One region of the Arthrobacter sp. TE12231 genome, then DNA from elsewhere that is predicted to be linked to it. Evidence: riboswitches for the same ligand, from Rfam matches in the RefSeq annotation. Region 1 holds a riboswitch; the other holds the start of a gene.
What was found. Region 1 has a riboswitch for S-adenosylmethionine ahead of ACVWYS_RS05300 (aminotransferase class V-fold PLP-dependent enzyme). Riboswitches for the same ligand answer to the same signal wherever they lie in the genome.
Positions count from the first base shown of each region.

Region 2: another riboswitch for S-adenosylmethionine. It lies ahead of metX (homoserine O-acetyltransferase MetX); the one in region 1 lies ahead of ACVWYS_RS05300 (aminotransferase class V-fold PLP-dependent enzyme).

Region 1 covers NZ_JBSSFS010000001.1:1,164,702-1,170,091, reverse strand. The annotation lists gene aroA (3-phosphoshikimate 1-carboxyvinyltransferase) at 1-1,147, shown strand, start outside; gene rsgA (ribosome small subunit-dependent GTPase A) at 1,131-2,246, shown strand; gene hisN (histidinol-phosphatase) at 2,323-3,135, shown strand; SAM riboswitch class IV at 3,308-3,421, shown strand; gene ACVWYS_RS05300 (aminotransferase class V-fold PLP-dependent enzyme) at 3,456-4,883, shown strand; gene ACVWYS_RS05295 (class I SAM-dependent methyltransferase) at 5,030-5,390, shown strand, end outside.
Region 2 covers NZ_JBSSFS010000001.1:2,849,621-2,855,010, forward strand. The annotation lists gene ACVWYS_RS12905 (MFS transporter) at 33-1,415, opposite strand; gene metX (homoserine O-acetyltransferase MetX) at 1,585-2,760, opposite strand; SAM riboswitch class IV at 2,772-2,887, opposite strand; gene ACVWYS_RS12915 (bifunctional o-acetylhomoserine/o-acetylserine sulfhydrylase) at 3,003-4,319, opposite strand; SAM riboswitch class IV at 4,380-4,495, opposite strand; gene ACVWYS_RS12920 (VOC family protein) at 4,650-5,288, shown strand.

The DNA.
Region 1 (5,390 bases):
CGGCGACGGCGCGTTCGGCCCCGACCTGGAAATCATCCCGATCAGCCTGGACGCCGCCGCGGCGGAAACGGCGATCGACTGCGGCCTGGCCGGCACGGTCATGCGCTTTGTGCCGCCGGTGGCCGCGCTGCGCCGCGGAGAGTCACATTTCGACGGAGACCCGCACGCCCGCAAACGGCCGATGGGCACCATCATCGAGGCACTGGCAGGCCTGGGCGTGGCGGTCAGCGCGCCCGACGGCGGTCCGGCGTCGTCGCTGCCCTTCACCGTGCACGGCACGGGTGAAGTGCGCGGCGGCCACCTCGTCATCGACGCCAGTGCATCGTCCCAGTTCGTCTCCGCCCTGCTGCTGGCTGGCGCCCGCTTCACCGAGGGGCTCCACCTGGAACACCAAAGCAGGGAAGATGCAGGCAGGCCCGTGCCGAGCCTGGACCACATCAACATGACGGTGGCCGTGCTGCGCGGAGTGGGCGTCACGGTCGATGACTCGGTACCGAACCACTGGGTGGTCTCCCCCGGCCCGATCCGCGCGTTCGACCAGCGGATCGAGCAGGACCTCTCCAACGCCGGCCCGTTCCTCGCGGCGGCCCTCGCCACCGGCGGCACCGTGCGGATCCCCAACTGGCCCGCCGGGACCACGCAGGTCGGTGACCTCTGGCGCGGCATCCTGGCCGCCCTGGGGGCGACCGTGACGCTCGACGCCGGCACCCTGACCGTCACCGGCGGACGCGAAATCAAAGGCGGCGACTTCGACGAAACCAGCGAACTCGCCCCCACCGTCGCCGCGCTCTGCGCCCTCGCCACCGGCCCCTCCCGGCTGAGCGGCATCGCGCACCTCCGCGGTCACGAAACAGACCGGCTCGCCGCCCTCGTCGCCGAGATCAGCCGCCTCGGGGGCGACGCCGAGGAAACGACGGATGGACTCATCATCCGGCCCGCCAAGCTGCACGGCGGCGTCGTGCACAGCTACGCAGACCATCGCATGGCCACGGCCGGCGCCATCCTCGGCCTGGCCGTGCCGGGCGTCGAGGTCGAGGACATCGCCACCACGGCCAAGACGATGCCCGACTTCCCACGGCTCTGGGAAGCCATGCTGGCGCAGGGACCCACCGCGGACGAGGACGGCGCCGGTGGCACGCAGCACTGATTCCTGGGACGAGTCCGATGTCCGGATCCGTCCGAACAAGAAGGGCTCCCGGCCCCGCACCAAGGACCGGCCCAGCTACGACGACGCCGTCACGGGCCGCATCATCACCGTTGACCGCGGCCGCTACACCGCCGTCGTCGGCGAAGGCACCCCCGGGGAACGCAAGATCATCGCCGCACGGGCCCGGGAACTGCGCCGCAATCCCGTGGTGGCCGGCGACTTCGTCTCCCTCGTCGGGGACGTTACCGGTGAACCTGACACCCTCGCCCGGCTGGTGAAGATCCTGGACCGCAAGACGCTGCTGCGCCGCAGTGCCGATGACACGGACCCGATCGAACGGGCCGTTGTGGCCAACGCCGACCAGCTCGTGGTGGTGGTGGCGGCGGCCAATCCCGAGCCCCGGACCGGTTTCATCGACCGCGCGCTCGTGGCCGCGTACGACGCCGGCATTGAGCCGCTGCTGCTCGTCACCAAGGCCGACGTCAAGGATCCCGCCGAGCTGTTGTCCAATTACACGCACCTCGACTTCCCCGTCATCATCTCCAAGACGGCGGACTCCGCCGCATCAGGCATCGACGCCCGCTCCGACGACGGCCTTTCGGCCCGGCTCGACAAGGACGCCGTCTCCCAGCTCCGCGGCTACCTCGACGGCAAGGTCACCGTCATGCTGGGCCATTCCGGCGTCGGCAAATCCACCATGGTCAACGCACTGACCGGGGCCGAACGTGCCACCGGAGGCGTCAACGCGGTGACCGGCCGCGGCCGCCATACGTCTTCCTCCGCGCTGGCGCTAAAAGTCAACGATGCCCCGGCCGGCAGCTGGATCATCGACACCCCCGGCATCCGGTCCTTCGGGCTGGCCCACGTGGATCCGGACCGGATCCTGAGGTCCTTCCCGGACCTGGAACCGGGCACGGACGATTGCGAACGCGGCTGCAAGCACGACTCCACCGCCGTCAACTGCGGCGTCGATGCATGGGTTGCGGCCGGGCATGCGGGTCCCTCCGGGCCGGCAAGGCTGGCCTCCCTGCGCCGGCTGCTGGGCACAGACCCGCGGATGGAAGCGCAGGACACCAAGGAACTCGGCACTGTGTCCTAATCCGGCCCCTCACCGGCCCGCGGCGCAGCACCGCGGCCTCCCGGCGGCCCGCCCGCTTAGACGGTAGTTTGGAACCATGAGCCAAACCGATTCGAGCTACAACGATGACCTGCGCCTTGCCCATGTCCTGGCAGATTCCGTCGATTCCCAGACCATGAGCCGCTTCAAGGCGCTCGACCTTCGGATCGAGACGAAGCCCGACCTCACCCCGGTCACCGACGCCGACAAATCCGCCGAAGAGGCCATCCGCGGCCAGCTCTCCCGCTCCCGGCCGCGCGACGCGGTCCTGGGCGAGGAATTCGGCAGCTCGGGCCACGGCTCCCGGCGCTGGATCATTGACCCGATCGACGGCACCAAGAATTTCGTCCGCGGCGTCCCGGTCTGGGCCACCCTGATCGCCCTCGTTGACGAGGGCGAACCGGTGGTCGGCGTCGTCAGTGCGCCGGCCCTGGGCAAGCGCTGGTGGGCGGCCAAGGGCGCGGGCGCCTACACCGGCCGCTCCCTGGCCTCCGCCACCCGGCTGAAGGTGTCCAACGTTTCCAAGCTCGAGGACGCGTCGCTGTCCTACTCCAGCCTCGGCGGCTGGAAGGAACGCGGAAACCTGGACGAGTTCCTGGGCCTCACCGAGGAAGTGTGGCGCACCCGCGCCTATGGTGATTTCTGGTCCTACTGCCTCGTGGCCGAGGGTGCGGTGGATATCGCCTGCGAACCCGAACTGAACCTCTACGACATGGCCGCCCTCGTGCCGATCGTCACCGAAGCCGGCGGCCGCTTCACCTCGCTCGAGGGCGAGGACGGCCCCTTCGGTGGCAACGCCCTGGCCACCAACTCGATCCTCCACTCGGAAGTGCTCAAGCGGCTCAACCCCGGACTCGACGACTTCCTCTAGGATCGTCCGACCTTTCTCAACAATCGAACAAACGACGGCGGCGGCCCCCATTCCGGGGCCGCCGCCGTCGTTTCTTCGGCCGACGTGCGCATTGCGGCGCGCACGTAACAAAACGCTTCACATTCGGAGGCCGCCTTTTCCCCGGCTGCACCGATGTCCTACGCTCGATGCAGGTCACGAGTGCCAGCGCTAAACCCCGGTTTGCTGGCCGGCAACCCTCCAGTCGCGGTGGGGTGCCCCGGGTGACGACCTGGCCGGTCCGGAACGGACCCGGCAAGCGCGGATTCCCACGATGTGGGGTCCTGTTCGAGTGAGGTCCCATGACAACTGCCATTTTCCCCGCCGCCCCCGAAGTCGACGCACGGTTTGCCGCCGCCGCACGCCCGCTCGCCGCCGTCACGGGCGCCGAGATCCAGTCCCCGCTGATCAAGGGCGGCCACGCCCGCTACGCCAACCTCGATTACGGCGCCTCCGCCCCGGCCCTGTCCGTTGTCTCGGCCTACCTGAACGAAATCCTGCCGTACTACGCCAGCGTCCACCGCGGTGCCGGCTACGCCTCCCAGATCAGCACCTCGGTCTACGAGAACGCCCGGGACATCGTGCGGGACTTCGTGGGCGGCCGGCCGGACGATTCCGTCATCTTCACCCGCAACACCACCGATTCCCTGAACCTGCTGGCCGGGTGCCTGCCGTTGCAGGACGGCCGGCCCGCCGGCGAGGTCATCTACCTCGACATCGAACACCACGCGAACCTCCTGCCCTGGCAGAACGTCCCGCACCGCAGCGTCGTGGCCGCGCCCACCCTCGCGGCCACCATCGACCGCTTGCGGGACGAGCTCGCACGCGGCGGTGTGAGCCTGTTGGCCGTTACGGGCGCCTCCAATGTCACCGGCGAGATCCTGCCGATCCGCGCCCTCGCCGCGCTGGCGCACGAGTACGGCGCCAGGATCGTCGTCGACGCAGCGCAGCTGGCGCCGCACCGGCGGATCGATATCGCCGCCGACGACGTCGACTACCTCGCCTTCTCGGGTCACAAGCTCTACGCCCCGTTCGGAACGGGCGTGCTGGTGGGGCGCACGGACTGGCTCGACGCCGGCACCCCGCACCTGGCTGGCGGCGGCGCCGTCCGCGACGCCCGGCTCGACTCCGTCAGCTGGACCACCGGACCGGCCCGGCACGAGGGCGGCTCGCCGAACGTCCTGGGCGCGGCCGCGCTGGCCCGCGCCACCCAAGTGATCGCAGAGCTGGACCCGGCACAGTGGTACGCCCACGAGGACGCCATCCGGTCCTTCCTGGTCGAAGGCCTCCGGCGCATCGAGGGCGTGACCGTACACCAGATCTTCGCCGACTCGTCTGCCGACTCGTCGCTTGCCGACGGTCAGCCGGGCGCAGGCACCATCGGCGTCGTGAACTTCTCCGTGGAGGGCTACGACGCCGGGCTGGTGGCCGCCTACCTGTCGGCCGAACACGGGATCGGCCTGCGCGACGGCCGCTTCTGCGCCCACCCGCTGCTCAAGCGGCTCGGCCTGCCCGCCGGCTCCCTGCGGGCCAGCTTTGGCCTGGGATCCCGGCTGGAGGACGCCGAGCGCCTGCTGGCCGGCCTGCGGCAACTGCGGCAAACAGGGCTCGGCTGGGATTACGTGGTGGATGCCGGCCGCTGGGTGCCGGCCAATGACACCCGCAGCTACCCGCACTGGGCGCCGAACACGCCGGGCACTGCCGGCGCCGCGCCGTGCACCCTGGACTAGGCACTGCTTGGACCGGGCACTGCTGACCGGGCACTACTGACTAGGCGCTGGGGATCAGGCACTGCGCCGGTGCGGTAAATTCGAAAGGTACCTGAACCGGCAGGACCTTCCCCGAAGGAGATAGCACGTTGCACAGCGTGCCCAAAATGCACGGCAGGCCCAAATTGCACGCCGGGCCCAAGCTGCACAGTCAACGGCGCCAGGAACTCGGACAGAGCTTCCAGGACGGCGGAGAGCACTACGACCGCGTCCGCCCGGGCTATCCGCAGGAATCGGCCGACTGGCTGATCCCGGCGGGGGCCAAGGACGCCGCGGACATTGGCGCCGGCACCGGCAAGTTCACCGCCCTCCTGGCCGCACGGGGACTGCACACGGTGGCGGTGGACCCCTCCGCCGACATGCTCGAGCAGCTGCGCCGGGCCCTGCCGGAGGTTACGGCCGTCGAGGGTACCGCGGAGCACACGGGCCTCGAGCCGGGAGCCTTTGATCTCGTCACTGTCGCCCAAG
Region 2 (5,390 bases), 1.7 Mb from region 1:
TTCCCCGGGCCGTGTTTCCCCGGGCCGGCGGCCTACCGCTTGCCGGCGGCGAGGAGGTCTGCGGTGCCCTGGGCGTCGGCGGCGTCGACGTCGTGGAGCGAGACGCCGCGGGTCTCCTTGAGGAAGAACACGGCGACGGCGGTGATCGCGCAGGCGATCAGGAGGTAGATGGCCACCGGGACGGAGGACTTGTACTGGCCCAGCAGCGCGACGGCGATGATCGGCGCGAGCGAACCGGCCACGATCGAGGTCACCTGGTAACCGAGGGACACGCCGGAGTACCGCATCCGGGTCGGGAACATCTCGGCCATGATGGCCGGCTGCCCGGCGTACATCAGGGCGTGGAAGAGCAGGCCGATGATGACCGCGGCGAGGATGATCAGATCGTTTCCGGTGTCCATCATCGGGAAGGCGAAGAAGCCCCAGGTCGCACCCAGAACGGCGCCGGCCATGTAGACGGGCTTGCGGCCCACCCTGTCCGAGAGCCGGCCGACCATGGGCACCACGGAGAAGTGGATGAAGTGGGCCACGAGCAGGAGCAGCAGGATCCGGGCGGTGTCGGCGTGGACCACCGTCTTGAGGTAGGTGATTGAGAAGGTGACCACGAGGTAGTACAGGATGTTCTCCGCGAAGCGCAGGCCCATCGCGGTGAACACGCCGCGGGGGTAGCGGCGGAAGACCTCGGCAACGCCGTAGCCCTTGTGCCCTGCCTCAACTTCCTTGCGTGCTTCCAGGAAGATCGGGGCGTCGCTGACCTTGGTGCGGATGTAGTAACCGATGAGGACGATCACGGCGGAGAGCCAGAAGGCGACCCGCCAGCCCCAGCTAAGGAAGTCCGCCGAGGACAGCACGGAGGACAGGATGAACAGCACCGCGGTGGCGAAGAGGTTGCCCAGCGGAACAGCGGACTGCGGCCAGCTGGCCCAGAAGCCGCGGGACTTGCTGGGGCTGTGTTCCGCGACGAGCAGGACGGCGCCGCCCCATTCCCCGCCGACGGCGAAGCCCTGGGCGAAGCGAAGGAAGACCAGCAGCGCCGGGGCCCAGTAGCCGATCTGCGCGAAGGTGGGCAGGCAGCCCATCAGGAACGTGGACACGCCCACCAGGATGATGCTGAGCTGGAGCAGCTGCTTGCGGCCGAACTTGTCGCCGAAGTGGCCGAAGACGATCCCGCCGATCGGGCGGGCAACGAAGCCGACGGCGTACGTGAGGAACGCCGCGAGGATTCCGTCCAGTTCGGTCTGCGAATTCGGGAAGAAGGCCTTGCCAAAGACCAGCGTGGCCGCGGATGCGTAGAGGAAGAATTCGTACCATTCCACCACGGTGCCGGCCATGGAGGCCGCCACCACCTTCTTCAAGCCGGACGTCTTGACGTCGGGCTCGCCTGCGCGCGTCGCGGCAGCGTTTTCCGTGCTCATGAGAACTCCTTCGGTGTCGCCTTCGACACCCCGTGGACCATTGGGCTGAGATGTTGTGTGAATTAGCACACACAGCGTTATTCCCAACGAGTATGGTTCCCGGAGCCCTGAGCCACAACGACCATTAGTGCAGGGAGCATCTGCAAAAATGCACAGCCGTGAGGGGCGGCTAGGCGAAGAAATTGCTCCGCAACTGGCCGCTGAGCTGCCCGATTTCGGTGAGGAAGCCGTCGTGGCCGATCGGCGCCTCGATGATGTGCAGCTCGGGGCCCCCCGGCAGGGCCTCGGCCAGTGCACGGGACTGGGCGGGGAAGTACAGGCGGTCCGAGTCCACGGCCGCCACCAGGAACTCGGCCGTGGCCGGGGCCAGGGAGTCCCGGAGGCTTCCGCGTCCGCGGCAGACGTCGTGGCTCATGAGCGCCTCGGTGATGGCGATGTAGCTGTTGGCATCAAAACGCCGGACCAGTTTGTTGCCCTGGTGGTCCAGGTAGCTTTCGACCTGATAGCGTCCGCGCCCGGCCAGCGATCCGGCTTGCAGGGGCGCCTCGGACTCCTGGGCGTTCCGGCCGAACCGGCCGTCGAGCTCGGCCGCGGAGCGGTAGGTGATGTGCGCGATCCGGCGGGCGAGGGCGAGCCCCGCTTCGGGTTCCGGGCCGCCGTAGTAGTCCCCGCCGTTGAAGTTCGGGTCCTGGCGGATGGCCAGGGTCTGGGCCTGAGCGAAGGCAATCTGTTCTGCGGTGCTGCTGGCGCCGACGGAAATCACGGCGCAGCGCCGGACCCGCGAGGGGTGGGTCACGGCCCACTCAAGGGCGCGCGCGCCGCCGAGCGAACCGCCCAGCACGGCGTACCAGCTGTCGATGCCCAGGGCATCGGCCAGCCGCGCCTCGGCGGAGGTCGTGTCCCGCAGAGTCACGAGCGGGAACCTCGATCCCCAGGGGCGGCCGTCGGGGGCCGGCGTGGAGGGTCCCGTGGAGCCGTAGCAGCCGCCCAGGATGTTGATCGATACGACGAAGTACTTGTCCGTATCCACGGGGGCCCCGGGTCCGGCCAATTGTTCCCACCAGCCGGGTTCCTCGCTGGCACCGCGGGTCACATGGGTGTCGCCGGTCAGGGCATGTTCAATGAGGACGGCGTTGGAGGCATCGGCGTTCAGCGTCCCCCACGTCTCAAAGCCGAGGACCACATCCGGCAGCTGGACCCCGGATTCGAGCTGCAGGTCACCGATCCTGAGGTACTGGACGGTCCCGTCCGGCACCCGGGCAGCTTGGGCGGCGGGTCTTGCGGAAACGGAGTTCCGGATTGGTTTGGTTTCGGGTTCACCACTGCGGGTGACGGCAATCGTCATATGAGGACCTAACTTCGCGCTTGCCTGCCGTCAGCTGACCGGCAGGCCAGGTCTTCACCCGGGGCACCCCGCCGCAAATGGAGGGTTGCCGGCCAGCAAGCCGGGGCTGTCGCTGGCACTCATGACCTTGTATGAGTGTACGAAACAGCGTGCGGAAATGACGAAGATTGTGACTTCCGTGTGACAGCCGGAGGCCGGCACTCCCCGTCCGCGGGAGGCCGGCCGCCGGTTGTCCGGTGGAGCTAGGCGCTCTTGGCCGCACGGAATCCGGCGTCGAGGTCCGCGAGGATGTCGTCAATGTGTTCCAGTCCGACCGAGAGCCGCACCAGGCCGGGGTTCACGCCGGCCACGGCCTGCTGCTCGGGCGAGAGCTGACTGTGGGTGGTCGACGCCGGGTGGATCACGAGAGAGCGGACGTCGCCGATGTTCGCGACGTGCGAGTGCAGCTCGAGGGCATCAACGAAGCGTTTGCCGGCCTCCGCTCCCCCGGCGATGTTGAACGCGACGACGGCGCCGGTCCCCTTGGGCCCGTACTTGCGCCCGCGCTCGTACCAGGGGCTGGATGGCAGCCCGGCGTAGGCGACGGATTCGACGTCGTCCCGCGCCTCCAACCATTCGGCCACCTTGGTGGCGTTGGCCACGTGGCGTTCAACGCGCAGGCTAAGGGTCTCGATGCCCTGGGCGATGAGGAAGGCGTTGAACGGGGACACGGCGGAGCCGAGGTCGCGCAGGAGCTGGACCCGGGCTTTGAGGATGTAGGAGAGGTTGGCCCCGAGCGCGCCGCCGGCGCCGAGGTCGCGGGCGTAGACCAGTCCGTTGTAGGTGGGGTCCGGGGTGTTGAAGCCGGGGAACCGTTCGGGGTCCTTGCCGAAGTCGAACTTGCCCGAATCCACGATCACGCCGGCGATCGCGGCGCCGTGGCCGCCGAGGTACTTGGTGGCGGAATGGACCACGATGTCCGCGCCCCACTCGATCGGCCGGATGAGGTAGGGGGTGGACAGGGTGTTGTCGACAATCAGGGGCACGCCGGCCTCGTGGGCCACCTTGGAAACGCCCTCGATGTCCAGCACGTCCTGGCGGGGGTTGGAGACCACTTCGCCGAAGAACAGCTTCGTGTTGGGCCGGACGGCCTCGCGCCACTGGTCCAGGTTGTCGGGGTCCGCAACGAAGGTCACGGAGATACCGAACTTCTTCAACGTGTGCGCGAGCAGGTTGTAGGTGCCGCCGTAGAGACTGGGGCTGGCGACCACGTGGTCCCCGGCCTCGGCGATGTTGAGGATCGCGAACGTCTCGGCGGCCTGGCCGGAACTGAGCAGCAGGGCGGCGAGGCCGCCTTCCAGGCTGGCCACGCGCTGTTCCACCGCGTCCTGCGTGGGGTTGCCGATCCGGGTGTAAATGGGGGCAAGTTCAGCGAGGGCGAAGCGGTTCGCGGCGCTTTCGGCGCTCGGGAACACGAACGACGTCGTCTGGTAGATCGGGAGGGACCGGGCGCCGGTGGCGGAGTCCGGCTCCTGGCCGGCGTGGATCTGGCGGGTTTCGAAGGACCAGGCAGTGGACATTATTGCTCCTGTCGGGACTGGGCACAGCACCGCCCGGGCCATCGGCCCAGGCCGGCACAGGCGCCGCGCTTGCCCTCCGGCGGGCGCCGGACGGCCAGGTCTTCACCCGGGGCACCCCACCGCGATACGAGGGTTGCCGGCCAGCAAGCCGGGGCTTTGCGCTGGCACTCATGACCTTGGTTCAGTGTAGGAATGGCGGCAGGCCGCTGGATAGCTTTATGACGAACATGAAGACGACGGGCACGCCGGCCTCCAGACACCCCGAGACATCCCATCATGGTAAGGCAAGCCTAAGCTGAGAGGTCCATCACAAAGTGCCAAGATGAGGGCATGCGCATGGATCACGTTTCTTACGCCTGTGAACACGATGGCTTGGCAGCCACCACTGAACGTATTGCGTCTGCCCTCGGCGTCGAAGCCGTGAAGGGTGGAGTGCACCCCCGTTTCGGGACACGCAACATGATTATCCCGCTCGCGGGACACAAGTATGTCGAGGTCGTGGAGGTCCTGAACCACCCGGCATCGGACAAGGCCCCCTTCGGCCAGGCAGTCCGGGCACGCTCCGAGGCCGGCGGCGGCTGGATGGGCTGGTGCGTCGAAGTTGACGACCTCGGCCCGTTCGAGGAGCGGCTGGGCCGCGCCGCCGTGAACGGCAACCGGAAGTTCCCCGACGGCCGCGAACTGGTCTGGAAGCAGATCGGCATCCTGGGCCTCATCGCCGACCCGCAGGTGCCCTACATGCTCAAGTGGGAGGGTGACCCGGAGCTTCACCCCTCCAATGCCTACGCAAGCGACGTCAAGATGTCCGCGCTGACCATTGCCGGTTCGGCAGAGCGCGTCACGGAATGGCTTGGCGAGCCCGTGGAAAAGCCGCTGGAAGACGTGGCCGTGAACTGGCTCGCGCCGCACGGCACGCCCGGAATCCTCTCCGTCACCTTCGAGACCGCCTCCGGGGCGGTCACGATCTAACGCTCCACCTGCCCCACACTTCGGCCGCCATCCCGCGGGTGCCAACGTTGTCACCCGCGAGATGGCGGCCGATATATTTTAAGTGCCGACTCTCCCGCGTTG